2 regions of the Ornithinibacillus proteolyticus genome follow, and region 2 is predicted to be linked to the other one. Evidence: riboswitches for the same ligand, from Rfam matches in the RefSeq annotation. Region 2 holds a riboswitch; the other holds the start of a gene.
The links. A riboswitch is a leader RNA that binds a small molecule or an ion and turns the genes downstream of it on or off. The one in region 2 is predicted to bind preQ1.
Positions count from the first base shown of each region.

Region 1: it holds a riboswitch for preQ1, as region 2 does, so the genes downstream of both, queF (preQ(1) synthase) here and AAIB49_RS05075 (QueT transporter family protein) in region 2, are expected to answer to the same signal.

Region 1 covers NZ_JBCPXV010000019.1:51,310-66,532, forward strand. The annotation lists gene AAIB49_RS10575 (response regulator transcription factor) at 32-715, shown strand; gene AAIB49_RS10580 (sensor histidine kinase) at 712-2,553, shown strand; gene AAIB49_RS10585 (polysaccharide deacetylase family protein) at 2,734-3,609, shown strand; gene AAIB49_RS10590 (LCP family protein) at 3,686-4,648, shown strand; gene AAIB49_RS10595 (N-acetylmuramoyl-L-alanine amidase family protein) at 4,844-5,557, shown strand; gene AAIB49_RS10600 (AraC family transcriptional regulator) at 5,748-6,452, shown strand; gene AAIB49_RS10605 (EamA family transporter) at 6,538-7,440, shown strand; gene AAIB49_RS10610 (MerR family transcriptional regulator) at 7,774-8,562, shown strand; gene AAIB49_RS10615 (CPBP family intramembrane glutamic endopeptidase) at 8,663-9,460, shown strand; gene AAIB49_RS10620 (DUF5068 domain-containing protein) at 9,656-10,915, shown strand; PreQ1 riboswitch class I at 11,288-11,334, shown strand; gene queF (preQ(1) synthase) at 11,431-11,931, shown strand; gene AAIB49_RS10630 (VUT family protein) at 11,953-12,507, shown strand; gene AAIB49_RS10635 (MFS transporter) at 12,675-13,961, opposite strand; gene AAIB49_RS10640 (hypothetical protein) at 14,119-14,775, opposite strand; gene AAIB49_RS10645 (MarR family winged helix-turn-helix transcriptional regulator) at 14,892-15,223, opposite strand, start outside.
Region 2 covers NZ_JBCPXV010000007.1:2,172-17,394, reverse strand. The annotation lists gene AAIB49_RS05145 (ABC transporter permease) at 1-423, shown strand, start outside; gene yfkAB (radical SAM/CxCxxxxC motif protein YfkAB) at 556-1,680, shown strand; gene AAIB49_RS05135 (metal ABC transporter solute-binding protein, Zn/Mn family) at 2,069-2,995, shown strand; gene AAIB49_RS05130 (metal ABC transporter ATP-binding protein) at 2,996-3,751, shown strand; gene AAIB49_RS05125 (metal ABC transporter permease) at 3,735-4,649, shown strand; gene AAIB49_RS05120 (metal ABC transporter permease) at 4,651-5,526, shown strand; gene AAIB49_RS05115 (EcsC family protein) at 5,618-6,340, shown strand; gene brnQ (branched-chain amino acid transport system II carrier protein) at 6,543-7,892, shown strand; gene AAIB49_RS05105 (GntR family transcriptional regulator) at 7,930-8,601, opposite strand; gene AAIB49_RS05100 (iron-sulfur cluster assembly accessory protein) at 8,758-9,054, shown strand; gene AAIB49_RS05095 (hypothetical protein) at 9,094-9,519, shown strand; gene AAIB49_RS05090 (catalase) at 9,609-11,228, opposite strand; gene aac(6') (aminoglycoside 6'-N-acetyltransferase) at 11,401-11,841, shown strand; gene AAIB49_RS05080 (lysophospholipid acyltransferase family protein) at 11,946-12,533, shown strand; gene AAIB49_RS05075 (QueT transporter family protein) at 12,580-13,065, opposite strand; PreQ1 riboswitch class I at 13,073-13,117, opposite strand; gene AAIB49_RS05070 (VOC family protein) at 13,310-14,173, shown strand; gene AAIB49_RS05065 (alpha/beta hydrolase) at 14,226-14,828, opposite strand; gene AAIB49_RS05060 (flavin reductase family protein) at 14,844-15,223, opposite strand, start outside.

The DNA.
Region 1 (15,223 bases), on a different contig from region 2:
GGTTTATTAAGGTTAAACAAGGATGGGTTCTATGAAAGAAACAATATTAATTGTGGAAGATGAAGATATACTAAGAGAGATTAATAAGGACTATTTTGTCGATGCGGGTTATAAGGTGTTAGAGGCAAAAAATGGGAAGGAAGCATTAACTTTATTTGAAAGTTTAGCAGTTGATTTAGTCATTCTTGATGTGATGATGCCGGAACTGGATGGATGGTCCGTATGTAAGAAAATACGTGAGAAGTCCACCGTACCCATCATTATGCTAACAGCAAGGTCAGATGAAGAGGACACCCTATTAGGATTCGAACTAGGAGCAGACGATTATGTTACAAAGCCATTTAGTCCACGAGTTCTGCTAGCAAGGGCAAAGCGCTTACTCACCTCGCAAGGTGGACATAGCGTAACCGAAAATAATGAAGTCCTGAAGAGTAAGCATCTCGAAGTAGACCTCCGTTCCCATTCTGTAAAGGTCGATGATGAGTACATTACGTTAACCCATACTGAATTTGAAATATTAACCTACCTAATGAAAAATAAAAACATCGTCGTATCCAGAGAACAATTAATTATTAAAATTTGGGGATACGATTTTGCTGGGGATGATCGAACGATTAATACGCATATCCGTAACTTACGACATAAATTAGGGAAATGCGCCAATCAGATCAAAACCATTGTACGTGCAGGATATAAATTTGAGGAATTAGAATGAGAAATCGCATTGTAGTGAAATTATTCTTGCTCACATCAGGACTGTGTATATTAATATTGGCCAGTATTTTTATAGGTCAAACGATCCTATTTGAAGATTATTATGCGAACAATAAAATGAACCAGTTATCACAAGCCGTTGATTCATTCATCGTAGATTACCAAAAGCTAGATGAAGATGAAATCAGGCGGCAAGAGCTAGAGCAACAATTCTATCAAGAAAACAATGCATGGATTGCTGTATTAGACAAACATGGTTATATTAACGGAACGAAGGATTATTCCGTGCAATTAAATCAAGGGTTTGTGTTAGAAGACGATATGGTTACCTATACCGATCAACAGGTTGCCATCCCCATTTTCTACCTAGAGGATACGTATAATGAAAATGACCAGCTCGACTTTTTTGAAGGAAAAGAAAATCGTCTAATTGAAATTCACGGGATAGAAAAGGATAATGAGATTTATCCATATGAACTTATTTTAAGTACGGAAGAAGTTGTGTATGAACCGGAAAATCCTTTTTATCTACTAAATGGTGGAATTGAAAATGTAAGTTTTTGGAAAAATAATGCACTTGCTGCAGAAGCAGAAAAACATAAGGATTCCAAGAAAATCGTAAACCAAGTAATATATGGAAGTATTGATGACATACACATACCGAGCAATAATAGTCTTTTATATGCTTCAACCCTATCCAATCGACTATTTTTGGAACGAATTAAGCAATTTCAAATTGATTTGATTTTTAACCGTACACAGGTCCCTTTATCTGATGAGCTAGAATATGAGGAAAATGGAATAAATTATCGCGTGTTAATCAACGAGCAACAAGATACTAATGGCGAGACCATCTATTTCTTTACGATGGCTTCCCTACAGCCAATTGATGAAGCAGTAGAGATGATGAAGGATTACTACATTTATATTATTCTGGGCGTCCTCGTATTAATTTTGTTAGTGGCATTTTATTATTCGAAAAAAATAGCTAGCCCATTATTAAAAATTAATAATACAGCAAAGCGGATAGCTAATTTAGATTTTAAAGAAAGAGTACCTGTGAAGTCTAAGGATGAAATCGGTGAATTGGCTAAGAATATCAATTCCCTTTCCGATACGTTACATTCCTATATACGAGCATTACAACAGGATATCGAGAAGGAAAGGCAATTAGAACTAACACGTAAAAGCTTTATCGCCGGCGTGTCGCACGAGTTAAAAACACCTTTAAGTATTATGAAAAGCTGTATCGACATCCTACAAGATGGTGTAGCGAAGGATAAAAGGGAATATTATTTCGCAGCGATGAGTCAGGAAGTTAACCGCATGGATCGCTTAATCGTTGATATGCTGGAGCTGGCTAAGTTTGAATCAGGGACATACAAAATGAAAATGGAAGTCTTTCGTTTTGACGAACTAATCCATAATGTTTATCAGCAATTGCTAATTAAGGCGCGTGACAAGGATGTACATGTAAACGTGAACGTAGAGCCTATTGAGGTAGTTGCGAATGAACATTGGATCGAACAGGTAGTAATGAATTTCGTAACTAATGCGATTCGTCATACCCCTGAATCAGGGCATATCACGATCACTACGAGTGAAGAGGATAGTAAAGTAAAAATAACTATAGAAAATGAAGGTAGCTCCATTGATCCAGATCAATTGGAAAAGGTATGGGATCGCTTCTACCAGGGTGATAAGAATCAACGCTCGAAGGAAGGGACAGGATTAGGACTTGCTATTTCCAAAAACATCTTACTATTACATGATGTCGAGTATGGGGTTTATAATACCGACACAGGGGTATGTTTCTACTTTTATTTAAATAAATCATAATGTTTTAGACAGTCGTCTAACCGCCCTTTCTAGTTAGGGTTAGACGACTTGTTCCTTGGAAACTTATTCTAGTAATCTTTAAGTTAACTTCACGCTATCTTTTTTTTATCTTTATTTCACTATACTACTCTAGCATTATGCACCAACAGTAAAGGGTAAAGTGAAAGGAAGATCATCTTTATGTTAAAAAGTTACCGACCACTAATTATTTGTGTTGTACTAATTATCGTAGCTTTCGCGATTGTAACGAAATTTAGTTCGACCGCTGTTAGCTCAGAAACTAGTGAGAATAATAGCGAGCAATCGTTACCCATAGATTCAGAGAATGAAAAGGAACAAGATAAAGAGGAAGATACAGTAGCACCGGAAGCAGAAACGAATGAGAACGAAGAAGTGGTGGAAGAACTAGAAAAATCGATAGCAGATGAGACGGGGAAAGTCGTATACTTAACATTTGACGATGGCCCGAGCTCTGTTTCAGATGAAATTTTAGATACGCTTGATCAATTCAATGCGAAAGCAACATTCTTTATGCTAGAGCCTGCGATGAAGCAATATCCAGGGGCGGTAAAACGTACGGTTAAGGACGGCCATGCTGTCGGATTACATGGAGTGACCCATAATAAAGATATATTTTATAAATCCGAACAGGCTGCTTTAGGGGAAATGAAAACAGCCCAGGACACATTAGAGAGTATTTCGGGTGTCCATTCCTCCTTAATCCGTACACCGTATGGAAGCATCCCATATTTAACCGATTCATTTAGGGAAGTGTTTGATCAGAATGGATTCAAATTGTGGGATTGGAATGTCGATAGCAGTGATTGGAGTTTATCCAAGAATGAATACGTAAAGAATGTTATATCACAGGTAGAAAAATTAGAAGATGATGGGATACCCCCTGTTATATTAATGCATGATCGTGGCGAAACTGCCCATCATTTATCTACTCTGCTACAGTACTTGCAAGAGCAAGGTTTCCAGACGAAGGTAATTGATGAGCATATACAAGCATATCATTTCAACTGTTATAATCGCTGTTATCGTCTTCCCTAGTAATAGGATAGGTATGGACTAGTTCTATGTTACTAGCGTATTCATGCAAGATAATACGAAAGTGAGGGAGATTACATTGGAGAACCGAAAGCAAATTAGAAAGAGAAAACGGAGAAAATTAACTTGGAAGTTTTTATTATTAATTGTCGCCGCAGTCGTAGCATATAGTATTTATTTCTTTGTAAATGTTTATGCGGCTACAAAAGAGGCTCATGAGGAGATTGACCGTCCAGATAACAAGTCGGCACTTAGAGAGGAAGAGGTTGACTTTGGTGGCGACCCGATATCGATATTATTAATGGGAGTGGATGATGGGGCAAGTGGCCAAAATGGTCGTGCTGACTCGCTAATTGTTGCTACATTAAATCCGAATACCAAGCAAGTATCCCTAACAACCGTTCCACGTGATACAAAAATGGATTTTACGGCAGATGAAGTAGACCCTGCTTATGTTGGTTACCATAAAATTAACGCAGCATACTCCTATGGTTCTATGTTTGGCTATGGTGCCAATAAACTAACTGTCGAAAAGGTAGAACAATTGTTAGATATTCCAATCGACGAATATGTTGCGGTTAATTTTGAAGGATTTAGTGAGGTAGTAGATGCACTCGGTGGCGTTACGATTGATGTCAAAGAACCGTTCTCACAAAAAAGTCACATTAAAGGTGGCGAGACCTTCTACTTTGAAAAAGGTGAGCAAAAGATGAATGGTGAGGAAGCTCTTGCCTTTGTTCGTATGAGAAAACAGGCAACGAATAACATCTACTCACGTGAAGAAAGACAACGCCAATTTATCAAGGCGACCTTGAAGCAAGCCATTTCTACGAACACTTTGTTTAAAGTCGGAGAACTGGCAAATATTATCGGATCAAATGTGAAGACTAGCCTAAGTCCTAGTGAAGTATTCCAATTACAGAAGCTATATTCATCTATTGATGCTTCAGAAATCAAAACGTATGAAATAGAAGGTCAGGATGAAAAAATTGAAGGTATCTATTATTTCATCCCGTCAGAAGAAGGATTAGCTACTATTTAAAACAGGAATTGGAATTATAATGTGTAAAGTAGTCTATACTGAGATATTGGTATAGGCTACTTTTTACTATCTTTATGTCACCTTTACATCAAGGTGTTACACTATAGATGAAAAGGTGAGATACACTTTAAGGTGGATAAACAATCATTGCAATAAACATACAGCTACTAGATGTGAAACAAGGAGAATTAGCGCATGAAGAAATGGATTAGATTAATGGTTTTTGGTCTGTTAGTCGTTCTACTAATCGTTACTTGGAAGGAAAATGTACAGCTAAGTAAGGCATTAAGCCAGGCTAAAAAGGAAGCGCGACTGAGTAACCAAGACGTGGTCGTATCAAATCAACAGGAAGATAGCTCTTCAGGCCCGGTTTATAAGGTCGTAGTGGATCCAGGGCATGGTGGTGATGACCCGGGGGCAATCGGTGCTAGTGGTTCTTTTGAAAAAGACTTCACCTTAAGCTTGTCAAAGAAGCTAGCAGCACTACTGGGACAAGAATCAGCATTGGAAGTATACATGACTAGAGAAGAAGATGTCTTCATTTCAACGGAAACAAGAGAGAGACCGAACTTTGCGAATGACCTATCTGCGGATTTATATGTTTCGATACATGCTAATACATATGATAACCCTTCCGTATCGGGGACGGAAACGTATTATTACCATGACGATGCAGAAGTATTAGCCAATACGATTCATAAGCATTTGTTAAGTGCAACAGGCTATACCGATAGAGGGGTTAGAAAGGAAAATTATTTTGTCCTAACCGATACGACGATGCCTGCGGTCTTATTAGAAGTAGGCTATTTGACGAATCCAGAGCAAGAGCGAGAGATGATATCGGAGGAATTCCAACAAACGGCCGCAGAAGCTATTCGTGATGGTATAAAAGAATACTTGGATCTGTAAATGGACTTGCAATATGTAATCTCTTATCAGTATGTAACTTGAAAAGCCAGTTATTCTGTCATGAAGGAAGGGAAAAGCACGGTTACACTAGCGCCATACATCATCTACTAAAAAAACGGAATTCTCCCTTTATGGTACACCTTATAAGATTTATACTATATTATAATAAGCTAAGGTTATGGGGGAGTACATGATGCAACGTCTCAATCAAGTCATATGCGAGAGAAGAACGTATTCGAAGGAATTCCATTCACATCAACATGATTTTGGCCAATTTCTTTTCCCTTTACAGGGTACCTTAGACATACAAACAAAATGGCAAGCGGTAAACCTTACATCCGATTATTGCTTTTACCTTCCTCCAAATTGTAATCATCATTACCGATCGGTCGATAGGAATGAATTTCTAATCTTAGATATCCCGATTCGCTATTTGCCGGAAGATACGGACAGCATGTACATACCGTTAGATAAACAATGGAGCTCGATTCGTTATTTGCTATTGGAAGAGGCACGGAATGAGGATAACCTATCTTCTTTAGTAGATTTGACTAGATATGTAACGAATAAGCTGCAAATCTCCCATTCACCATCCATTGATTATATTCATAAACATTATAAGGAGCCTATTAAGCTAGAAGCATTAGCAGCTATTGAACACTATCATCCGGTATATTATTCAGCTTGGTTTAAGAAAAAGACTGGGAAGAGTCCGAAAGCATATATTTCCGAGCTTCGCTTGAAGGAGGCAAAGCATCTCCTGCTTGCAACCGATTGGTCTATGTCGAGGATTAGTGAGGAATTAGGCTATGAGAATTCGTCCTCATTTACGAGATGGTTTGTAGGCTGTGAGGGAATCGCTCCACAACAATATAGAAAGCTTCAAATTGGATAAAAAGGATAGTAAACTTGGTAAAGAAAATTCTTAAGAATTTTTCTATGATAAGTTTACTATTCTTTTTTTAATTGAGGTGAGCAAAATGACAGGGAAGTTACCTCCTTTTTTGATATTATTGGCTGCGATTCTGTGGGGGACAACAGGAACATCACAAGCGCTTGCCCCAGATTCCGCCCATCCGATTGCGATTGGGGCTACTCGTTTAGCGGTAGGAGGGGTATTTTTATTACTAATAGTTCTCCTAACTGGTAAATGGAATGTCAGGAACTGGCCAATTAAGCCGACACTAATAGCGGCTTTATGTATGGCCTTGTATCAACCTTTATTTTTCTCAGCTGTTACATTAACTGGGGTGGCTATAGGGACTGTAGTAGCGATTGGGAGTGCCCCTATTTTATCTGGATTTTTAGAATGGCTTTATCGTAGAAAACGCCCGCCTATGATTTGGTGGTGCTCCACGCTGCTCTCTATCCTCGGCTGTCTTTTGCTATTTATGAATAAAGACGCTGTTCAAGTGGACCCGGTGGGGTTATTCTTGGCATTGGGTGCGGGGTTATCATTTGCAGGATATACGCTAGTAAGTAGGGAGCTAGTAGCGAAATACGCTTCTCTATCTGTAGTGGCAATTGTATTTACCCTTAGTGGGATTTTGTTATCGCCATTTTTGTTTGTGTTTGATATGTCCTGGCTAGCAAGTTCTCGCGGTGTTGTAGTCAGTCTTCATCTGGGCATCGTGGCAACAGGAATAGCCTATTTATTATTTGCCAAAGGGCTTACCCATGTATCCTCCTCTACCGCTGTTACCCTATCGTTGGCCGAGCCGCTAACAGCTGCATTATTAGGCGTCTTTATCGTAGGGGAGACGTTAAGCCTTATCTCGTGGGTAGGGATGATCCTTTTACTTATTGGAATCGGGATATTAATAAGGTCGGAGAAATCGAATGGAGAAATGGAACTTAATGAGCAGAAAAGTATGAGTGGTTGAAGCATAGCTAGACATGAAGTCCCTTTACAAAATAGCGTAAGGGGGCTAATTTTTGTATTCCATAACTAATCAACCTATTACAGCAAGATTTGGTTAATCAACCAGTCTGCCAAAAAGGAGCAACATGAAAAATGAACTCTCCTAACCAATGGGTAACTTTAATAGGCGTATAAATATCAAGTTTGCGAACATCCTGAAAGCGGGACTACTCAGGGAATAATGGTGAATGACCAAGACATTATTTATAATAAGTGTAGAGGTCTATTTTTTAATAAAAATGTTTCTGTGATAAAGGTAAGTCTATTCTTACAGCCGATTTACAGGGGGTGAATTATGTATACCATTGGTCAAGTTGCTAAATTTTTGGGAGTTTCTAGGGATACATTAAAGTATTATGAGGAAAAAGGTTTGGTTAAACCGGAGCATGATGCTCATAATGGGTATAGAAAATATAATGAATATGATATTCAGGACGTTATTACAACCAATTTTTATAGAGAAATTGATATCGAGATTAAGAAAATCCAAGAGATACGGCAGAATATGAGTGTAGTCGATTTAGAAAGTATATTAGAGGAGAAGGAAGAACAAATAGTTGAGGAACTTGAATATAAGAGTCTTCTTTTAAAAAAGATTAGATCGGTGAAAGAAGCTTGTAATAAAATTAACAATCATTTAGGAAAGTATACGATTAAAGAGATGGGACCATTAGAAGTAGTGGGCAACATAACGGATTATAAAGCTTACAATGAATATGAAATGTTAAAAATTAATACAGAGGAGAAAGCTGTTACGTTAAAGAGTGCAAGACGTGTTATCTATTTTGATCAAAAGGGAATTAAAGAAGATCACTTTGTTATTGTTAGAGAGATGGGAGATCCAGAACATAATGATAACGGTGGTATCCTTTATCATCCGCAATGTATGTATATGGTAATCGAAAACGGCAGAGCGGTGGATGGTGGGGAAAGTATGGACCAAGAAGTAGGAGAAAGGCTTTTAAAGATAGCACGTGAAAATGGGTATGAATTAGCTGGTGTAACGTATATCAATATATTATTGACTACATATGTAGATGGTCTAGAGCGTGTGTTTTTAGAAGTGTACACCCCTTTAAAATAAATCGTAAATGGTCTTGAGCTGGGGGTAACCCACAGGTTTAAAATGATGATTAGTAATGGATGACTCCATTATTAACGACTTGTTTTAAAGGAGTGGCTTTATGAAAAAGAAAAAACCAGTCAAGAGACCATTGATACGTTTTATTATCTTAAGCTATGTTATATTTTTTGTGATTTTTACCGTTATTGGCATAAGTATGCTATTGGGGGTTCCTAATAGTATAACCAACCTTCTACAAGTTATCGCTGCATGGTCTTCAACCTTTGCTTTTATTATATTGTTTAAGAGAATTCAACAAGAAGTAAGTTTAATAGCGTTTATAAAAAAACAATTTGCTGAAAGAATAAGGCCTTCTGTATTGATTAATGTAGTAAGTATACAAGTTTTAATCCTCTTTGTAGCTATTATAGTACTATCCAATATACAGGGTACGCTAGCGTTTTCCTTTACGAGCTTCGGACTATTGCTCATTGCTTTTATAGACAGTTTAGTAAGGGGACCTTTAGGTGAGGAGTTAGGTTGGAGAGGGTATGCTTTAAGTGAATTACAAAAAAAGTACTCTCCATTATTATCTGCCATCATAATAGGGTTTTTGTGGGGATTTTGGCACACCCCACTATGGTTTGCCTCAGGTTATACTGGGATGAATTTAATCAAGTACATAGTGCTTTTTATGATTGGGATTGTATCTATTTCCATTATGATGACGCTATTCTTCAATCTGAATAAGAACCTTGTAATCCCTATTGTCATTCATCAATTGTTTAATTTCTCTCTTGTGGTCATTCCGGGGGAGGTATTAGACGTTTTACTATATATAATGCCTTGTTATGTTATAGTCGCATTACTATTAATTGTTATAAATCCGAGAAAGATATTATATGGCAAGAATCTCTAGAGCAAATCATTAAGCTAAAATAAACCATCCCTGCTCCTGCGAAGGTCGTTCTAAAGTAATGTGACTTGAGACTTAGTATTGTAGCATTCTTCCATATAAATTACTCCTTTCTCCTCATATTACTAAAAAGTCTAATATGTTACACTGTTACCAGTTTGAAAACTTGGAGGTTGGAAAATATTGGGTAGATTATGGATGGTTCTTGTCACTATGATGCTAGCATTATTTATTGTCAGTGGATGTGGAAGTGACGAGAAAGATGCAGCTAATGTTGAGGATGAAGATGTTTCAAAGGAAGGTAATGAAGAGGTTGACGACGGGGAAGTTCAAGAAGAAGAACCAGAGGAAGAAGCTGAATCAGAAGAAACAAATCGAGCGGCTACTGGTGATTTTGCAGAATTAATTTCCTATATGGAAGAGAACACAGAAGGAACAGCGAATGTACTTTATGAAAATAAGGAACCACAAGTACATGAATTGGACGGTGTTACGGTTTCATTAGATGCCTATACATTGATTGAATTAAATGATTTCCATGCTAATTTTGATATCCCTTTCAATGATGAGACCGATGGTGGTGTTATTATTGCACAATATACCGTGACGAATGAGCTGGATCAGGATGTATATTATATGCCTACTTTCTATCTGTCATTTACTGGTGCGGATAAGGCTTATAACAATTATAAAGAGCTGCTTCCAGAAGAAGAACAGCTGCCAGAAATATTATCGCCGTCAAATGATTACACCTTAAAAGCTGGTGAATCTGTAACTGGTTATTACGCTTATCCATTCGGTAAGTCCCATTTACAGCAAGCATTAGATGTAGGGACTGTGGCTATAGACGTTCCAGCTGCTGAAGCGGAAAAAGGAGACTTCGGTAATCCGATTGGAAAGGAAGGCAAATTTAAACTTAGCTTAAATGAAGAAGGCGCTGAAAAGGTAGCTGCCAATGAAGCCTTTTATAAGGATAAGGTAACTACTGACGATATGGGTGAGAAGAAGATGCTGAAGGAAGAGTCTGATATTGGAGAAAGTGAACAGTTAGGAGATGTAACGGTTACACTAGAGGGATATCAGATTACTGAATTCACACCTAATGAAGTAGAAGCACCACGCTTTACTGACTTTAATAATGGAATCGTATTGCTGACAGCTAAATTCGATCTTGATAATCAAGGTTCAGAGCCTATTAATCTATCATCAATGAGTTCAAAGCTAATTGTAAACGATGGAAGTCAGTACATTCTCGATCAAGGGATGCTACTTAATTATCGGTATGGTGATGTGATTGAAACTGGCGATTCTGGTGAATATCTGCAAATATATACATTAGACAAAGAGCAGTATGAAAAAATTTGGAAAGATAAACCTATTGAATTAGAATTCGGCCCTATCCGGGGTGAGGAAGCAAAAGATATATCCAAAGGAAAAACAGCTACTTTTGAGCTATAATTGTTTTACCTTTTGATACGTTCATATAGAGGTTGGGACAAAACGAAAACAAAGGTAATAAAAAACGAACTATCACCACATTAGCACCGGAAATATACGGAGACTCCTGTGGGAGGAAAGGCATCGGTGAGACCCCGGAAGAGCGTTAGCTCTGAGGAGGCTCACCAGCCGCCCACGGAAAGCGTAGTATATTTCCGGGGCGGGTCTGATGCGCTAACTTTCATGTTCGGTTTATCCTATGTTAGAAATAGTTTTGTCCCAACCTCTTTTCGTCTCCTTAAGGAAAGGAATAAGGCAAATGGTTGCCTAATAAAATAGAGATTGACATGTGCACAAGGAGTTGTATAATAAAGAAATCAATTGCATACCCGAACGGGAGAGGTTCCTAGCTTAAACCCTCTATAAAAAACTATGGATTGCTATGTCCATAAGGGCATAGTTTTTTCTTTTTTTAATAGATTAATGCTATGGCCTCTCTTGTGAAGTGGTAACAAACTTTACGAGGAGGTTTTTTTATGTCACCAAGAACCAATAAGGAAGGATTAGACGAATTACATTTACTAGGGAATCAAAATACGAATTATCCCTCTGATTATGCACCGGAGGTATTAGAGTCTGTAGACAATCTGCATGCTAACCGAGATTATTTCGTAAAGTTCAATTGTCCGGAATTTACTAGTCTATGCCCAATTACTGGCCAACCAGATTTCGCGACCATGTACATTTCTTATATACCAGATAAGAAGATTGTAGAGAGTAAGTCATTGAAATTATATTTGTTTAGTTTCCGAAATCATGGCGACTTCCACGAGGATTGCGTGAATATCATTATGAACGATTTAATCGAGCTGCTAGATCCGCGCTATATCGAAGTGTGGGGCAAATTCACACCTCGTGGCGGTATATCCATTGATCCATGGTGTAATTATGGCAAGCCAGGTACTAAATATGAAGAAATGGCGAATTATCGTTTAATGAATCACGATCTCAATCCAGAAAAAATCGATAACCGGTAATCTTAAGAAGGGGAATAAGACATGAGAATATTTTTATATTTACTATCCATTGTCGTTGCTAATGTGATAACGGCAAAATTTGCGCCTCTAGTACTTGGCGTGTTTATAATACCAATGGGAACGTTGTTTATTGGTGCAACCTTCATTCTACGTGACCTTGTGCAAATGCGACACGGTAGAAAGAAGACATACATGATTATATTTACTGCATTAATTATATCTGGAATCGTCTCCTATCTGTTAGGGGATACCTTAATGATTGTAGCAGCATCTGCACTTTCATTTATTGTGGCAGAAACCGCAGACACCGAGATATATACGAGGCTGAAGCTACCGATACCATGGCGTGTGTTCTATAGTGGGCTAGTAGGAGGGTTCCTCGATTCGGTTGTCTTTATCGTGATTGGATTAAGCCCAATTGGTGCGAATATTTTACCATGGGCAGCAATACCGGGCGCCATCGCTGGACAAATTATGGCAAAGACGTTGGTTCAAATGATTGGAGCACTTATTTTGAATCAGTTTTATCAAATAAGAGGGAAGAGAATTACGAAAAACAGCTACAAACTATCTTAAAATCATGCTGACGGATTGGAACTATTATTTAAGATAGAAGAAATGATTGCATCATCATGTGCTTTTTTTAGTAAGCTTGAACTTTCATAAGCGCCCGTTGATATAATATAGAAAACAGTCTACCCTTGAAAGGAGTAGACTGTTTTTTTGCCCATTATGTTTACAACTTAAGAAACATTCAGGTTACCATTTTGTTCATTTAATAATTTCTTATCAGAAGGAACAAAGGCTAACACAATTGCTCCAATAATAAATAATACGATTAGGCTCAAGACACCTGCATTCGATTTTCCTGTCATTTGGGTTGTAACCCCCATTAAAACAGGACCTGTAACAGAAGCGAACTTACCAAAGATATTATAGAAACCGAAGAATTCATTAGATTTATGCTTCGGAATTAGCTTAGCATAGTACGATCTACTTAATGCTTGCAAGCCACCTTGTGATGTAGCAACAAGCATGGCCAGGATCCAGAAATCAAGTGCTGTTTCAAGGAAGTAGCCGTATATACATACGATGATATAGATGAAAACACCAATATTTAACATAAGCTTTGCAGAAAATCGGTCAGCTAATCTACCATATAGAATGGCAAAAGGAGCTGCCACGATTTGAGTGACAAACAGGACAACTAATAGAACCGTTGCACTCAATCCTACATCAGTTCCGTATGCTGTCGACATGGAAATAATCGTTCCGACACCATCTATGTAGAAAAAGTAAGCAATTAGAAATATCGTTAAGTGCTTATATTGTCTAATAGATGTAACCGTTTCCTTCAGACGACGGAAGCTTGTACGAATCGGGTTTGGTTCCCGCTTAATTCCATGTATTTGTTTAACGTTTTTAATCATTGGAATAGAAAATATCGCCCACCAGATTACGGCGATAAGAAATGCAATTTTACTAGCAGTTGTACTGGATATTGGAATAATCCCTTCTTGGGCTAACAAGATAATGGCAATACTAATTAAAAATGGAATAGCTCCACCAATATAGCCATATCCAAAGCCCCTTGCTGATACCTTATTCATCCGTTTATTATCGGTCACATCAATTATGAAGGCATCATAAAAAAGATTTGCTCCTGTTAATCCAAGTGAAGCCAATGTGAAGAGGATAAGTAATAGTAACCATTCTCCCTCTGGTACGAAGATTAACGAAAAGGTAGAGATAAGTCCTAACAATAAAAAGCTAACAAAAAACCTCTTTTTATAACCTTCATAATCTGCTATAGTTCCTAATACTGGGCCAATCATGGCTAAAATAAACGTGAAAATGGCAATGGTATAACCCAAGTATGCTGTTGAATCTGCCGCCTCTACCCCCGCCGCTGTTGCTTGTGCTTTATAAAAAATGGGGAAAATCGCGGTAGTAATAATCATGGAAAAAGCATTACTTGCCCAATCATAATACATCCAACTCGTTTCTTGCTTCGTAAATTTTCTTTTCATCATTTCACCATCCCTTAATTCTATTTTATATAATATATTCCATAGAATAATAGGAAAAGCATAAAAATTTACAAAAATTTTGCAATAAAGTATAGCTATAAAAAATAAGGCATAACTGGAGACTTGCATGTGAGGTGTCGACTCTAGTACCAGCAAACTATTGTTTATGTATTTGTTCAACCTTTGATGTTGGATGGAGGGTATAAGAATCGGAGTAGCTCATGTGTCTAATATGACAATTAGGTCCTATTTGAATTGTCCTTCCTTTAATTGAATTGGCGATTGTTGAATGAAGCTTTACATCCTCGCCTACAATAGCGGAACAAATTAATTGTTTTTTATGAATGAACCATCCCCTCTTTTCTAAGTCTACTTCTATGTGCTTCCCTTGAAGCGTTTCAATTTTGCTTTTACCAGTTAAAGCTATGGAGATGTAGTTGGATTTGACAATAGCTGCTTTAACAACACCTTTAGCCACAAAGTGATCTGCGGTAATCTCCTGCTTGACTGATAGTATCCCACTACTCTGGATCGTCATAGCTGTTCCTTCGGTTAACGTGAGGGATCCGATATTGGTAATCTCGTCAGCGTGTAATGATTGAAAGGTAGAGACCCCTTTTGAATTTAGTTTGCCGACGGTTGTATGGGATTGAAATGTTGCACTACCTAAAATAAATAAACTCTCAGACTCTAGTTCCTGCTGACATGTAACTGCCCCATTTATCCGTATCAAGGCGTAATCTAGTAACCTTTCTCTAATCACACCACTTGTTTTGGTCAACTTTTTGAAGCGGTTAGAAGCTTTGTTATCCAAGAAAATCCCCCTTTTCTAAATTGTTTTAATAAGTATATATTTTAATGATTAAAATATATACTTATTAAATATAGAAGTCAATAAAAAATACCCTTAAGATTTACTTAAGAGCATGTTTAGGTAATGGTAGACATTAATTTATTTACTTGTACTAGTGTTGTTGCTATTTTTTCTATTTCTTTTTCAGGGAATTTCTTAAATAATTCCCTTATCTTCTGTTCGCCTTGGGGAGTGAGGACCATTTTTACAATACGGCGATCCATTGGGTCCTTAGTTCGTTCAATATAGGATTGCTTCTCTAGCTTATCACACATTGCTGTTACTGCCCCTGGTGTAACATGAAAAAATTCTGCAATATCCGTAGCCTTCATTCCATCCTGTTTCTTCAGCTGGAACAATAACACTAACTGGGATTGGGTAAGCTGTTCACCCAACGTGATTCGATTGA
Region 2 (15,223 bases):
AGTTATCTTATCACGTCTATCGTTAATGGTTTTGTCATGCTATCTCTTGCTGGCATAGGGTTATGGATTGCTGGAGATGCAGTAGTTGAAGGTGGGTTAGACTTCGCTACGATCTACGGGGCAGCAATTGTCTACTACCCAGCCATTCTAGTAATGATTAGTGTGGCAGTATTCCTAATTGGTTGGTTACCAAGAAGAACGAGTCTAATTTGGTTGTATGTATGTTATTCCTTCTTTGTACTATATCTAGGGAATCTCTTTCAGTTTTCTGAATGGGTAGGGAAGCTATCTCCATTTGGATATATTCCACAGTTACCTATTGAGGAGATGGATTGGGTCTCTAGTATTCTATTAATCGTTACAGCTGTTGGAATTATGATTATAGGCTTTGTCGGATATCGTAAGCGAGATATACAAGGTTAAATAGCAAAAAGCCCTGTTGCGAAATTGATTTGCTACAGGGCTTCGTACTTTTCTACAGAAAGTGATAGAATAATAGTCGTCATAAAGGTTAAATGGAATGAACTAGCAGGAATAACCGAGAGGAGTTTCTTTATGAATGACACAAAGCAAAAACAAATTACACCAAAGTATGATCCGTGGGAAGCTTATTATGATGTAGAAGAACATGGAAAAATGACACTATCGAATATAGAATTTACTACTACTTATATGTGCAATATGCGTTGTGCACACTGTGCAGTTGGATACATGCTTCAGAATAAGGACCCAGACGCCCTCCCAATTGATTTGTTAATCCAACGATTAGAGGAGATTCCTCACCTAAGAACAATGAGTATTACGGGTGGCGAACCGATGATGAATAAAAAGTCAGTCCGGAGCTATGTTGTTCCACTACTGAAATATGCTCATGAGCGTGGGGTACGAACACAGATTAATTCTAATTTAACATTACCATATGAACGCTATGAAGAGATCATCCCATATTTAGATGTGTTACATATTTCCCACAATTGGGGAACCGAGGATGAATTTGCTGAAGTAGGCTTTGCACATATGGAGCGGAAGCCTACAGCAGAAAATCGGAAAAAATACTTTGCAAGAATGGTAGAAAATGCACAAGCTCTATCTAAACAAGGTGTAATGGTCTCAGCGGAAACGATGTTAAATAAGCGTACCTACCCATACCTAGAGAAGATACATGATCATATTATTGAAATGGGATGTACACGGCATGAGGTTCACCCAATGTACCCAGTAGATTTTGCTAGTAAGCTAAAAACCTTAACACTTGATGAGATACGCGATGGGATTACAAGATTACTAGACCATCGAAATCAAGACATTTGGATGCTATTTGGTACGTTACCTTTTTATGCATGTAGTTCCTCACGGGAAGAATTAGCCTTAATCAAACGGTTATATCAGGAGAAGAATGTAACCGTTCGGAATGATCCGGACGGAAGGTCGCGCCTAAATGTAAATATTTTCACCGGGGATATTATCGTTACGGATTTTGGTGATGAAGAGCCATCCTTAGGAAATATACAAGATACAACACTTGAAAGTGCCTATGACAAGTGGATGGGTTCTAAGACTGCTAAAAGTTTAAACTGTCATTGTCCAGCTGTAAAGTGCTTAGGGCCAAATCTCCTAGTTAAGAACGCTTATTACAAGGACGTTGATTTTCAAAAACGTAAGGCTACTATTCAAATATAATTTAGCAGCAGCCAAGGTGATTATTGCCTTGGCTGCTTTTCCAAAGTAAAAGCTTATCCACAGTGAACGTCACTGTGGTGTTTTTGTTATTGGGCTTTAAATGGTAACTTATGATGGAAATGGTTTCAACCAAATCATTTAGTGATTCAGCATTATCTAAACAATAGAGGGGTTTAATCTGTAATCGAGTACTAGAGTTATAGTTTAAATGAACAATTTAACTCCTTTTACATACTATCCTAATAACGCCTAAAAAGTTTCCCTTAGGAAAAATTTAAGTTTGTATAAAAAACACTTGACTTATACAAACTATACTTATTATATTGTTAGTAACTAATAAAGTTTCCTTAGGGAAAAATAAAAGGGAGAGGTAAAAATGGGGATTTTCATGAAAAGGTGGTTTTGGTTTGTACTTAGCATTAGCTTTGTTTTAGGAGCTTGTTCGGCAGATGATAAAACTTCTGCAAATCCTGATGGGAAAATTAAGATTGTCACGACGATTGCCCAAATAGCAGAACCGTTATCCGTTATTGGTGGGGAGCATGTTGAGGTAGAGAGTTTAATGGGGCCATCGGTAGACCCGCATTTGTATAACGCAACACATGGTGATATTACGAAGATTACGAATGCAGATGTGGTATTTTATAACGGACTGAATCTAGAGGCAAATATGGTGGATATTTTTGATGAAATATCAGCTTCAAAGCCTGTGCTTGCGATAGGAGAAGTACTACCAGAGAATCAGCTACTGGAAGACGAAACAGGTGCAGTCGATCCACATGTCTGGTTTGATCTTGATCTTTGGAAGCAAGGACTAGAAGCCGCTGTAGAAGAATTAAAGGAGTATGCTCCAGATTTTGCGGATGATTTTGAAGCGAATAAGCAAGGATACTTTGCTGAGATGGACGAAGTAAAAGATGAGGCTATGAAGCTTTCCGAAATTCCGTCAAACAAAAGATACTTAGTAACAGCTCATGATGCGTTTGGTTACTTTGGAAGAATGCATAACTTAGAGGTTGTTGGATTACAAGGTTTAAGTACGGATGGTGAGATTGGAGTATCAGATATTCAAGAAACCATTCAAATTATAAAGGAATACAATGTGCCAGCTGTCTTCATCGAAAGTAGCATTAATGACAGCTCAATTAAAGCTGTAATCGAAGGGGCAAAGGGTGAAGGAGTTAAGGTCGCACTAGGTGGTGAGCTCTTCTCAGATGCAATGGGGGAAGCAGGAACGGTAGAAGGGACATACTTAGGAATGTATCGACATAATGTAGAGACTATTTACGAAGCATTAATGGGGGATGGAAATTAGATGGTTAAAACAGTGCTTACAGTAAAAGAGTTATCTGCATCCTATCGTAAAAACACCGTTCTAGAGAATGTGAGTTTCACAGTAGAGCAAGGCTCATTAACAGGAATTGTTGGCCCGAATGGTGCAGGGAAATCTACTTTAATTAAATCCCTATTAAATTTACATCCTACTTTATCGGGAACGGTCGACTTCTTTGGTCAACCATTTAAGAAAGCTCAGCAGGCGATTGGCTATGTACCGCAGCGTGGTTCGGTGGATTGGGATTTCCCAACGAATGCATTAGATGTAGTGTTAATGGGATTATATGGGAAAATCGGATGGCTAAAATTGCCATCCCGTTCCCACAAAAAGCTCGCATATGAAGCATTAAACAAAATGGGAATGACCGATTATGCTGACCGACAAATTAGTCAATTATCAGGAGGGCAACAGCAGCGTGTTTTTCTTGCTCGTGCCCTCGTACAAGATGCTGATTTTTACTTTATGGATGAGCCACTTGCTGGAGTAGATGCAGCAACGGAACAAGCGATAATGGCGATCTTGAAGGAATTGAAAGGAAAAGGAAAGACGGTAATGGTTGTGCACCATGATTTACAAACAGTGGCAGAGTACTTTGACCATGTACTATTTCTAAATCGAAGAGTGATGGAGTACGGGAAAACACCAACTGTGTTTACGAAGGAAAATATTGCACGAACCTATGGTGGGAATATGCGTTGGACATTAGAGGAGGGGTCTCATGTGGCCCATCCTTAGTAGTAGTAACTTTCAGTGGGTTTTGGCTTGTACGATGATTCTAGGGATAGCAGCTGGGTTGGTTGGATGTTTAGCCTACTGGAAAAAGCAAAGTTTGATGAGTGATGCACTAGGTCATGCCTCTTTACCTGGAGTCATTATTGCCTTTCTCTTAATTGGTGAGAAAAATGTACTCGTTCTAATTATTGGTGCTGCTATCAGTGCACTGATTGGTGCTTTCTTTATTCAAGGGATACAGTCTACAACAAGAATAACAGAAGACACCGCGATGGGGATGGTATTATCCATTTTTTTCGGATTAGGAATTATGCTTCTTACAGTGGTAAACCGTTCGGTTGGAGGAAATCAAAGTGGATTAGATAGCTTTATCTTTGGGCAGGCAGCTTCCATGGTGAAATCCGATGTGTTTACTATATTAGCATTAGCAATAGTGGTTATAGCAATCGTATTTGTGGCATTCAAAGAATGGAAGCTTTATTTATTTGACCCGCAATTTGCTAAAGGAATCGGATTATCGATTAGAGGGATGCATGTAATGTATACGATAGTATTAGTAACTACGATTGTTGTAGGCATTCAAGCTGTTGGTGTTATTCTTATTGCGGCATTATTAATTATCCCTTCAGTAAGTGCTAGGTATTGGACGAATTCCTTTCGAAAGATGTTAGTCTTGTCGGCCTGTTTTGGTGGTCTCTCTGGTGTACTTGGAACGTATATAAGTGCTATTGGTAGTGGGTGGCCAACAGGTCCGTTTATCGTTATTTTTGCAGCTATATTTTTTATAGTTTCATTAGTATTTGGTAAAGAAAAAGGTATATTAGTCCTGCGTCTCGAGTTACATGCTGAGCGTAAGAAAATGCACAATCCAACTAAACTGGATACAAAAGGGGTGAACTAGTATGGCCTATACAGCATGGATTATCCTTACTGCTGCTCTTGTAGGGCTTTCGTGTAGTCTTATTGGTGTATTTCTTATTTTAAGAAAGATGGCGATGATGGCAGATGCTATCAGTCATACGGTTTTATTAGGAATTGTTGTAGCATTTATGATAACAAGGGAGTTAAATGGTCCCCATATGTTAATTGGTGCAATTATTGCAGGACTACTAACAGCTTTATTCGTGCAATGGTTGAATCAATTAAATATTGAACAGCATGCTTCAATTGGGATTGTTTTTACAACTTTATTTGCTATCGGTGTCATTTTGATTTCGACATCTGTTGGCAATGCTCACCTAGATGTTCAGCATGCATTAATGGGAGAAATAACCTTTATCCCCTGGAATACGATGACACTTCCTATAGTTGGTCAGGTCCCGGAAGCCACCGCTATTTTAGCACTAGTGCTGATAATTGTTTTGATTTGTATAATTTTCTTTTATAAAGAATGGAAGATTACCTCCTTCGATCCAGCACTGGCTGCTAGCTTAGGAATACCGGTAGTGTTTTTACACTATCTCTTTATGAGCCTTGTATCGATTACTACAGTTGCCTCTTTTGATGCTGTTGGGGCTATTATGGTTGTTGCAATGCTTATTACACCTGCCGCATCAGCCTATTTATGGACAGATAAATTGTCGATGATGTTAGTGATTAGTGCACTATTTGGCGTAGTTTCTGCAGTCGGTGGCTATTATATCGCTGCCTGGATAGATACTTCTATCTCGGCATCGATGGCATTTGCAACAGGAATCGTATTCTTATGTAGCTTTATAGGCTCACCGAAGCATGGTTTACTATCCAAGCTAAACAGGCCAACTCGTGTAGTTTCTTGAATAAATTAGTATCGTTTTTCGTAAGTTAGTAAGGTATGATAGTAATAAGATGAAATCGAGAACCTATAGATGGGTGTGCTATATATAGATTATGAAAGAATATGAAAGCAAGGTTTATCATGATTTACAAAAATGGCGGATGAAGCTACTGAAGTCACCGAGTTTTGTAAACCGAATGGGGAAGAAAGCCCAAAATAAAATCAATGGATTGATTCCAGAAAAAGCACATCTAGTTATGACGGAAGCAATTAAAAATATGGTGAAGGCCACCTTAGTTGGATCAGATATGACGACGAAGAAGCCTAAAAGTGGCATGACTTTATATGAAAGAGATGAACTTTTAAAAGAGAAGTTGTCGAAGTATCGGAAAACAGCGACCGTAGAAGGTGCTGGGACTGGAGCAGGTGGTATTTTCTTAGGTCTTGCTGACTTCCCATTATTGTTATCAATCAAGATAAAATTTCTATTTGAAGCAGCATCCATTTATGGTTTTGATACGAAAGAATATGAAGAAAGACTTTTTCTATTACATGTGTTTCAGTTAGCTTTTTCAAGTGATGATAAAAAGAAGGAAACCTTTTTTGTGATTGATCATTGGGACGAACAGAAAGAAAAGTTAATGGATATGGATTGGAGAGTATTTCAGCAAGAATATCGGGATTATATTGATTTAGTAAAAATGTTACAGTTAATTCCGGGCTTCGGAGCTATTGTTGGGGCGTATGCAAATTATAACCTCTTAGATCACTTAGGAGAGACAGCTATGAATGCGTACCGGCTAAGAAGGTTGACAGAAGTACCAAAGGATTACTAGGCTGAACAGGGGAAGGTAAAAGCCTTTCTTTGTTTAGCTTTTTTATTTGGGAAGTAACTATTATTTTAAAATTGTCTAAAAAATTATTGCAATATATTGCATATTGTCCGGAAAGATAGTATGATGAATTCTCGTGCAAAATGAAGCACAGTAAAAAAAAAATAGTCTGATAATTATGATTTTATAACGAGGAGAGAGAGAATTGAAGGATAAGTTACCGAATTCTTCATATATAATAATAGGAGTCATGCTGTTTGCTCTATTTTTTGGAGCGGGCAATTTAATCTTTCCTGCTCAACTTGGACAAGCAGCAGGAACGAATATGTGGCCAGCTGCCGTAGGGTTTCTCCTTACAGGTGTTGGGTTGCCTTTATTGGGAATTATTGCGATGGGATTTTCAGGGAGTAAAGACCTACAGGACCTTGCAAGTAGGGTCAGTCCTATTTATGGTGTATTGTTTACAACCGTATTATATTTAACAATCGGTCCTTTCTTTGCCGCACCTAGAACGGGAGCAGTGGCCTTTGATATAGCAATAGCACCTCATTTGGAGAACAAATCTTCGCTTGCCCTGTTCCTATTTACGGTCCTTTTCTTTGCTATATCCCTTTGGTTTTCATTAAATCCAGCGAAGATTGTAGATCGGGTTGGAAAGTTATTAGCGCCAGGAATAGTAGTGCTACTGGCAATCCTTTTAATAATGGTTATTGTCAATCCAATGGGGAATGCACAAGCACCATTAGAGTCCTATCAAAGCAATGCCTTTGTCACAGGTTTCCTAGAGGGATATAATACGATGGACGCACTTGCCTCGTTAGTATTCGGGATTATCGTAATAAATGCGATAAAGGCTTTAGGCGTATCATCTAGGAAAGAAATTGTATCCGCAACCTTTAAAACGGGCTTTGTGGCGATTATACTTTTAGGCTTAATCTATGTTGGTATAGCATATCTGGGCGCTGTCGGTGTAGAGGAATTTGGGCTATTGGACACTGGGGGATTGATCCTGAGTAGTGCTGCAAAATATTATTTTGGTACAGTGGGGACGATTTTACTCGGTGTAGTGATTATTTTAGCTTGTTTAACTACCAATATCGGTCTAATGACGGCGTGTGCAGAATATTTTCAACGATTGATACCAAGGGTTAGTTATAAAACCCTTGTGACGTTCTTTACGGTTATAACTTTTATCATCGCTAATTTTGGATTAACGAATATTATTACGTACTCTGTACCAGTGTTGATGTTGTTATATCCACTTGCCATTGTTTTGATGATCTTGGTATTTTTATCACCATTATTTAATCATTCAAGAATCGTATACATGTCTACCATTTCCATAACATTTTTAATCAGTATTTTTGATGGTTGGAAAGTACTACAGGAATCTCTTGGAATAGATGGCTTTAGACTATTAGAACCGGTTGTATCCTTCTATAAAAATTGGTTACCTTTTTATGATGAAGGACTAGGATGGCTTGTCCCTGCTATCATTGTCATTCTCATAACAGGAATCATTGCAAGAATGAGAAAAGTAGCTGTAAATCTATAAAGAAAGTCGGTTTCCTTACTTAGGAGACCGACTTTCTTTATTGTTGATTAATGGTATTGGATAAATTGAAATCCTTTGAAATATCGAGCCAGTTTTGTTTCATTAAGGCAGAGGCTTTCTCTTTATCCCCATTCTCTATATGATGAATGATAGTGTCATGAACCTCGATGGAGCTTTCGGAAAGTATAATGGAGTTATGGAAGAACAATCTTCGCACATGTGCCTGTAGATTCTCTACTATCCCACTTATGTAAGAGTTATTGGCAGTATCAACAATTAGTTGATGAAATTGCTCGTCAATGTTTAACGCGGCGTGGTAGTCTTTTTGATAAAGAGCATTGGCGAATTCTTGATTAATATTCTTTAAAGAAGATATCGTTTTATCTGATATATGATCGATGGCAAGCTCTGTTGATAAAGCTTGTAATACGGCTAAAGGAGGTAGTAAATCTTTAATGGACTCTTTTTCTACCTCGGTAACTTGAGTAGCTTTACCGGGATACATTTTAACTAATCCTTGTGATTCAAGTAATTGTAAAGACTCCCGTATCGGTGTACGGCTAACGCCGAGTGCTTCTGCTAGCTCTGTATCATTTAACTTTTCCCCAGGATATAAAGTTCCATCAATTATCCAATGAAGGATTTGCTTGTACGCGCTTTCCTTTGCTGTTGTTCGAACTGGCTTAGAATGATTTGCAGGTACCGGCAAATTATTCCCCTCCTCTAAAAAAACTGTTTATTTCCAGTATACATGAAAACTACTTTTATGAATATGTTGATTTGTCTCCAAGATGTTTAATTTGTCTTTTTTCGAGAAAACTGAAACAATATAGTAGTAAACATTAAATAAAAGGGGCCACATACTATGCAATGTAAAATAAATCGCAATGCAGCAAAGTATTTGAAGAAAATGCTTGAAACAGAAGAAGCACAAGGAAAAATGATTCGAGTGCTCGTAACCCATCTACATGGTGATCATGCTCATTACGATATTCGATTAGACACACCTTCAGAAAATGATGAAGTAGTGAAAACGGATAAAGATATTGATATCATTTTGGAAAAAGATAATGAGTGGTTAGATGGTGTATGGATTCAGTATTTCTATGTTCCGCAGGAAGAATTAGTAATCACTAATCCTAAAAAAGGACATCATCATTAAAATTACTTAAGGCAAGGGTCATTGGATCCTTGTCTTTTTTTGGGTTTGGGGAGGGGGGAGAGGGGGAGGGAGGATGCGCCCAAACCAGGAAAAGATGAGCCCAAGGGAGAAGGAGATGGTCCCAAAGCGGAGGCGAATAAGCCCGAGAGAAAGGGAGATGCGCCCAAAGCGAGGGAAGATGAGCCCAAACCAGGGAAAGATGAGCCCAAGGGAGAAGGAGATGCGCCCAAACCAGGGAAAGATAAGCCCGAGAGAAAGGGAGATGGTCCCAAAGCGAGGGAAGATGAGCCCAAAAGGAAGAAAGATGCGCCCAAACCAGGGAAAGATGAGCCCAAGGGAGAAGGAGATGGTCCAAAAGCGGAGGAAGATAAGCCCGAGAGAAAGGGAGATGAGCCCAAACCAGGGAAAGATGCGCCCAAGGGAGAAGGAGATGGTCCAAAAGCGGAGGGAGATAAGCCCGAGTGAAAGAGAGATGCGCCCAACCCAAGTAAAGGCTGCCTCCCTATCCTACCAAACAAAAAAGAGGCACTAGCTAAACTAGTACCTCCAATAAATTAATATGGATCAGCATCGTGGGATTTTTTCATGGCATCATCTACTGCTTCTGGTGCGTTTGCTTTACCTAAAGGACGGAATTCCTCGCCGGCTTCCATTTTCATGTCGCCCATTTCTTTTGTTTTGGCAGCGATTCCTTCACGAAGGCGACGTCCATATTCTTCATCAGCCTCTTCTGCTAAGGCAATCATCTTATCTTGGATTCGTTTATCACAAATAGCTAAATCATTCACTAGATTATTGATTAACTCATCTTTTTCCCATTGTTCGAAACGGCGGTATGTTTCACCAGCCTGTTTTGTATTATCTTGTCTTTCGATAGATTCTCTTACAAGATTTCCTTCTACATGTGGGGTGTGCTCGGTTCCAATCTGCTCGGCTTCCTTTAGTCCACCTAAGATGGACGGTTCATAGTTAACATGTGGGTTCTGCCCTGGTGCCTTATCATTGTGGTAACGAAGCTGACCACCCTCTTGGTTTGTTGCTACACGTTTCTTAGCTGCATTAATTGGTAATTGTAAATAATTTGCTCCAACACGATAGCGCTGGGTATCGGAGTAGGAGAAGGTTCTACCTTGAAGCATCTTGTCATCAGAGAAGTCCAGACCATCTACAAGTACCCCGGTACCGAAAGCAGCCTGTTCTACTTCCATAAAATAGTTCTCTGGGTTCTTATTTAAGACCATTTTCCCAACCGGTAGCCAAGGGAATTGGTCTTCAGGCCAAAGCTTTGTGTCATCCAGCGGATCAAAGTCTAGCTCAGGATGTGGGCCATCCTCCATGATTTGAACAAATAGTTCCCATTCTGGGTAATCGCCACGTTCGATCGCTTCATATAAATCCTGGGTAGCGTGGTTAACGCTCTTTGCCTGGATTTCTGCTGCTTCCTTTACGGTTAAATTTTTGATGCCTTGCTTTGGTTCCCAGTGGTATTTAACCAATACAGCTTTTCCCTCGCTGTTGACCCATTTATACGTGTTAACCCCAGACCCCTGCATCATCCGGTAATTAGCTGGGATACCCCAAGGTGAATAAACAAAGGTCACCATATGGAAGGTTTCTGGAGAATTAGCGCAAAAGTCGAAAAATCTTCGTGGATCCTGCATGTTCGTTACCGGATCAGCACGGAAGGCATGAATCATATCAGGGAATTTCATCGCATCTCGGATGAAAAAGATCTTTAGATTATTTCCAACTAAATCCCAGTTCCCATCCTCTGTGTAGAATTTAATGGCAAATCCTCTTGGATCACGTGCTGTTTCAGGAGAGTCATTCCCACCAACAACTGTGGAAAAACGAGCAAATACCGGTGTGCGTTTTCCTTTTCCTTGGAACACTTTTGCACGTGTGTACTTAGACACAGGCTCATCACCAACTGTTCCATATGTTTCAAAGTACCCATGAGCACCAGCCCCGCGAGCGTGTACGATTCTTTCTGGAACCTTTTCGCGGTCAAAGTGACTAATCTTCTCGATAAAGTCATAGTTTTCTAATGTAGCTGGTCCACGATTACCGACTGTACGAATGTTTTGATTATTGGTGACAGGATGTCCTTGTCTGGTAGTCAGTGTGTCATCGTGCTCAATATTCGTTTCTGGTGTTTCATTGGATTTATCCATTCTATCGCCTCTTTCATATGTACTTTATTCACAGTAATTATGCTTACCAAGTATGCAATAAAATAATCCAGTTTTTGATAGATATTACAAATAAAACATAGAGGATGGATTAACTAACGATAAAAAGCTATTCTTAGCTTAAATAATATGATTAATAGAGGGGTGAAAAAGCATGGGAACCATAATAGAAGCTACAACGGAACAACTGAAAGACCTTACCAATCTAGCGTCAGAACTATATAACGGAAATAATTCTGAGGCACTTGAAAATGAGTTAAAGCAAATGTTAGAAAATTCTAATCATAGATTTCTATTGTATGTAGAGGATGAGCAACCAATTGCGTTTATGCATTTGTCCATACGTACTGATTATGTTCAAGGTTCGGAAACCAGCCCTACAGGTTATATAGAGGGAGTCTATGTGAAGCAAGAGTACAGAAGAAAGGGAATATCAACTAAGCTTTTTCATGAAGGGAAGAAATGGTTTAAAAGACATGGTTGTACGCAAGTAGGCTCTGATATGGAAGTTGATAATCAAGATAGTTATCCATTTCATATGAGCCTTGGCTTTAAAGAAGCTGGACGATTGATTACGTTTATTAAAGACTTGTAAAGTTGGAAATTCACCATTCAAATTTAATGAAATTAGTATCAGGTAATATGAGTTTGTGGTAAAATATAATAAAAGTAAGTTGATTGAGAATAGAGGATGAAGAAATGTATAAATTTGCTGCAAATGTTGTAAAGGGTTTTCTGAGCCTTTTCGGAAGAATAAAAGTATATCAAAAAGAAAATCTCCCGAAGTCGGGTAGTTATGTTATTGCATGTACACATACTGGATTTGTCGATATTTTATGGCTTGGTATTGCGACTTTGCCAACAGAAATTCATTATATGGCAAAGAAAGAGCTTTTTCAAACGAAATTTACAAAGTGGTTAATGGAGAACTTACACGCATTCCCAGTCGATCGTGAGAATCCGGGTCCGAGTGCCATTAAAACACCACGTAAGCTATTAAAGGAAGGGAAGGTTGTTGGGATTTTCCCGAGCGGTACACGATCTAGTGAGGATGTACCTTTGAAACGTGGTGCAGTGACTATCGCTGCGCATTCTGATGTACCAATTGTGCCTGCTGCTTATGTCGGACCAAATAATTTTAAAGATTTGTTCAAAAGAATTAAACCGAGATTAATCTACGGGGAACCGATTCAGCTTCCAGAAGGTATGTCCAAAAAAGAAGGTATGGAAGTTTTAATGCAACAATTAGATAAAGAAATGCGAGCATTACAAGATAAGATTAAATAAAAAAAGACCTTCACAGTCTAGGTGATTGTGAAGGTCTTTCTCTATATTATATAAGCTTGTTGAAATTGATTCGCTTATTAAGTGCATAAATAATTGGTATACCGATAGCTAGTACAGCGAACTCTCCTACTGCGGTTGTTAACCATGTAAATAGGAATGGTAGCTCTAATGCTAAATTGAGTTCAAATGCAATAATAAACATATTAAATGTAAATACCAATGTATTTGCTATTAATAACGCTAAGATGTTTTTCACATATTTCCCTAATAGGATGATGATACCAAGTGATATGGCAGAATGGGCAACACCAAATACTAAATCATACCAACCTAGAGGTGAGAATAATAGGTTGTATAACAGTACCCCTATCACAATCCCGAAGAAATATTTCTTATTGAAAACAATAAGATGGTTGAACACCTCGGAAATACGAAACTGTACATTCGTAAATCCGAATGGAACGATTAGCGCTGAAACAGCAATGTACAATGCTGCAATCAGAGCATTTACAACTAATGTTCTTGCTTTCATATTAATCTCTCCCTTAGTTTTTTTACGTGGGATGGTTTCGAACCACGTCTTCCAAGCAACTTATCTAGTATAGTACAACTCCGCAAAAATAGAAAGTTAATTTTACTTTTCTATAGTATGGAATGGTTCTAGTCTTAGAACTAATAATAGCGATGACATGGTTTTATTGACAATCAACAGAAATAGATATTATACTTACATAAAGTAACTAGATTTTAAAAAGTAACATAAAGGGAGTTGTAAAATGGAACAGAAATTTTTTCAAAAGCCAACCACATTCGTTGGGGAAGTAAACATATATGTTAGTGACCTGCAGAAGTCTTTGGACTTCTATCAACGTGTCTTTGGATTTCAAATCATGCAGCAGACGGACAGTAAGGTAGTCTTATCTCCAGATGGTGTTCGTCCCATTCTTATCTTGGAACAACCAGAAGAGGTAAGGGGAAAGCAAGCTCGGACAACAGGACTTTATCACTTTGCCATATTATTACCAAGAAGGAGAGATTTAGCCAACTTTCTTAAGCATTTAGTACAAACAGAGGGGCACCATATCCGGCTAGGAGCCTCAGATCACTATGTAAGTGAGGCGCTTTACTTTGATGATCCAGATGGTAATGGTATTGAGGTGGCAAGCGATAGACCGTCTGCTTCCTGGAATTGGGATGATGGTACAGTGGACATGGGTACGGTCGCTTTAGATGCGGAGAGTCTGTTGGCGGAAAGTGATAAGGAGTGGGATGGCATACCAGAGGAGTCTGTAATGGGGCATATCCATCTACATGTTGCCGATTTGGAAGCTACTGAACATTTCTATGTGAACGGGCTTGGATTCAATATCGTGACGAGATATCCGGGAGCGTTATTTGCTTCTACTGGTGGTTACCATCATCATATCGGATTAAATGTATGGAATGGCGTGGGTGCACCAGCGCCTAGCACTCATAGTGTTGGACTACATTACTTTACTTTAGTGCTGCCAGATGAAGAAACAAGACAGAAGAGAATCGACAGTCTTCGAAATATCGGGGCCGAGGTTGTTCGGATAGAAGATTACTATGGGGTAAAAGACCCTGCGTCTAATACCATTCATTTACGCATTAGTGAATAACCTGTGGATAATAAAATGAGATCTACTAAAAGCGTAGATCTCATTTTTCAACTTATAATTTATGATACCAATCTGTTGCTGCTCTTACTTCACTGATGGTCAATTGGTGACCTTTGTCTTCCCAGTGTAACGTAACATCTGCACCAGCATTTTCTAATAATGATTGAAGATCTTCTGATTCTTGGGCAGGACAAATAGGATCATTCGTGCCAGCCGAAATAAATACCCTTTTATTAGCTAGATTTGGTAATGTTATTCCTCTTCTTGGTACCATTGGATGGTGGAGGCTTGCACCACGTAGCGCATCTTGAAAGTGGAACATAAGACTTGCGGCAATATTTGCTCCATTAGAATACCCGATAGCAATTATATTGTTACGAGCAAAGCCATATTTTTCCGCGGCTTCATCCAAGAATTCATTTAGTTCCTTTGTACGAAATATTAGGTCCTCCTCATCAAAGACACCTTCTGCTAACCGTTTGAAGAATCGTGGCATACCATTTTCCAGTACATTACCACGAACACTTAGGATATTGGCTTCTTTATCAATCATTTCTGCAAGTGGAAGAAGATCTTGTTCAGTCCCGCCAGTTCCGTGCAGTAATAATAAAGTTGGTTTATCGGAATTTGTTCCCTTTTGGAAAATATGCTTCATATGAAAAGCTCCTTTTTATTTTGGTCTTTCGATGGAAAAAATCTCCCCGACTTTAGCATAGTTAGCCCCTGCTAATCGACTAATCGCTGCTAACTTTACCGGGTTAATTTTCCCATCTTCATAGATTTCCTCGTCAATATGATACGTAATGATTTTACCAAGGATTAGGTCGGAACCCTTTTCGCCATCTGCTGCATCTAGTGCGATGATTTGTTCTAGCTTACATTCGAATCTTACTTTTGCCTCCTGTACACCAGGTACAGAGATTCTTTCACTTGGGACAGGGGTAAGGCCGGCTACAGTAATTTCACTCTTATTTGGTGGGAGAGTGGCGGCGGTTTTATTAATGTTATCAACATTTTGTTCGTCGACGATGTGAATAACAAACTCCCCAT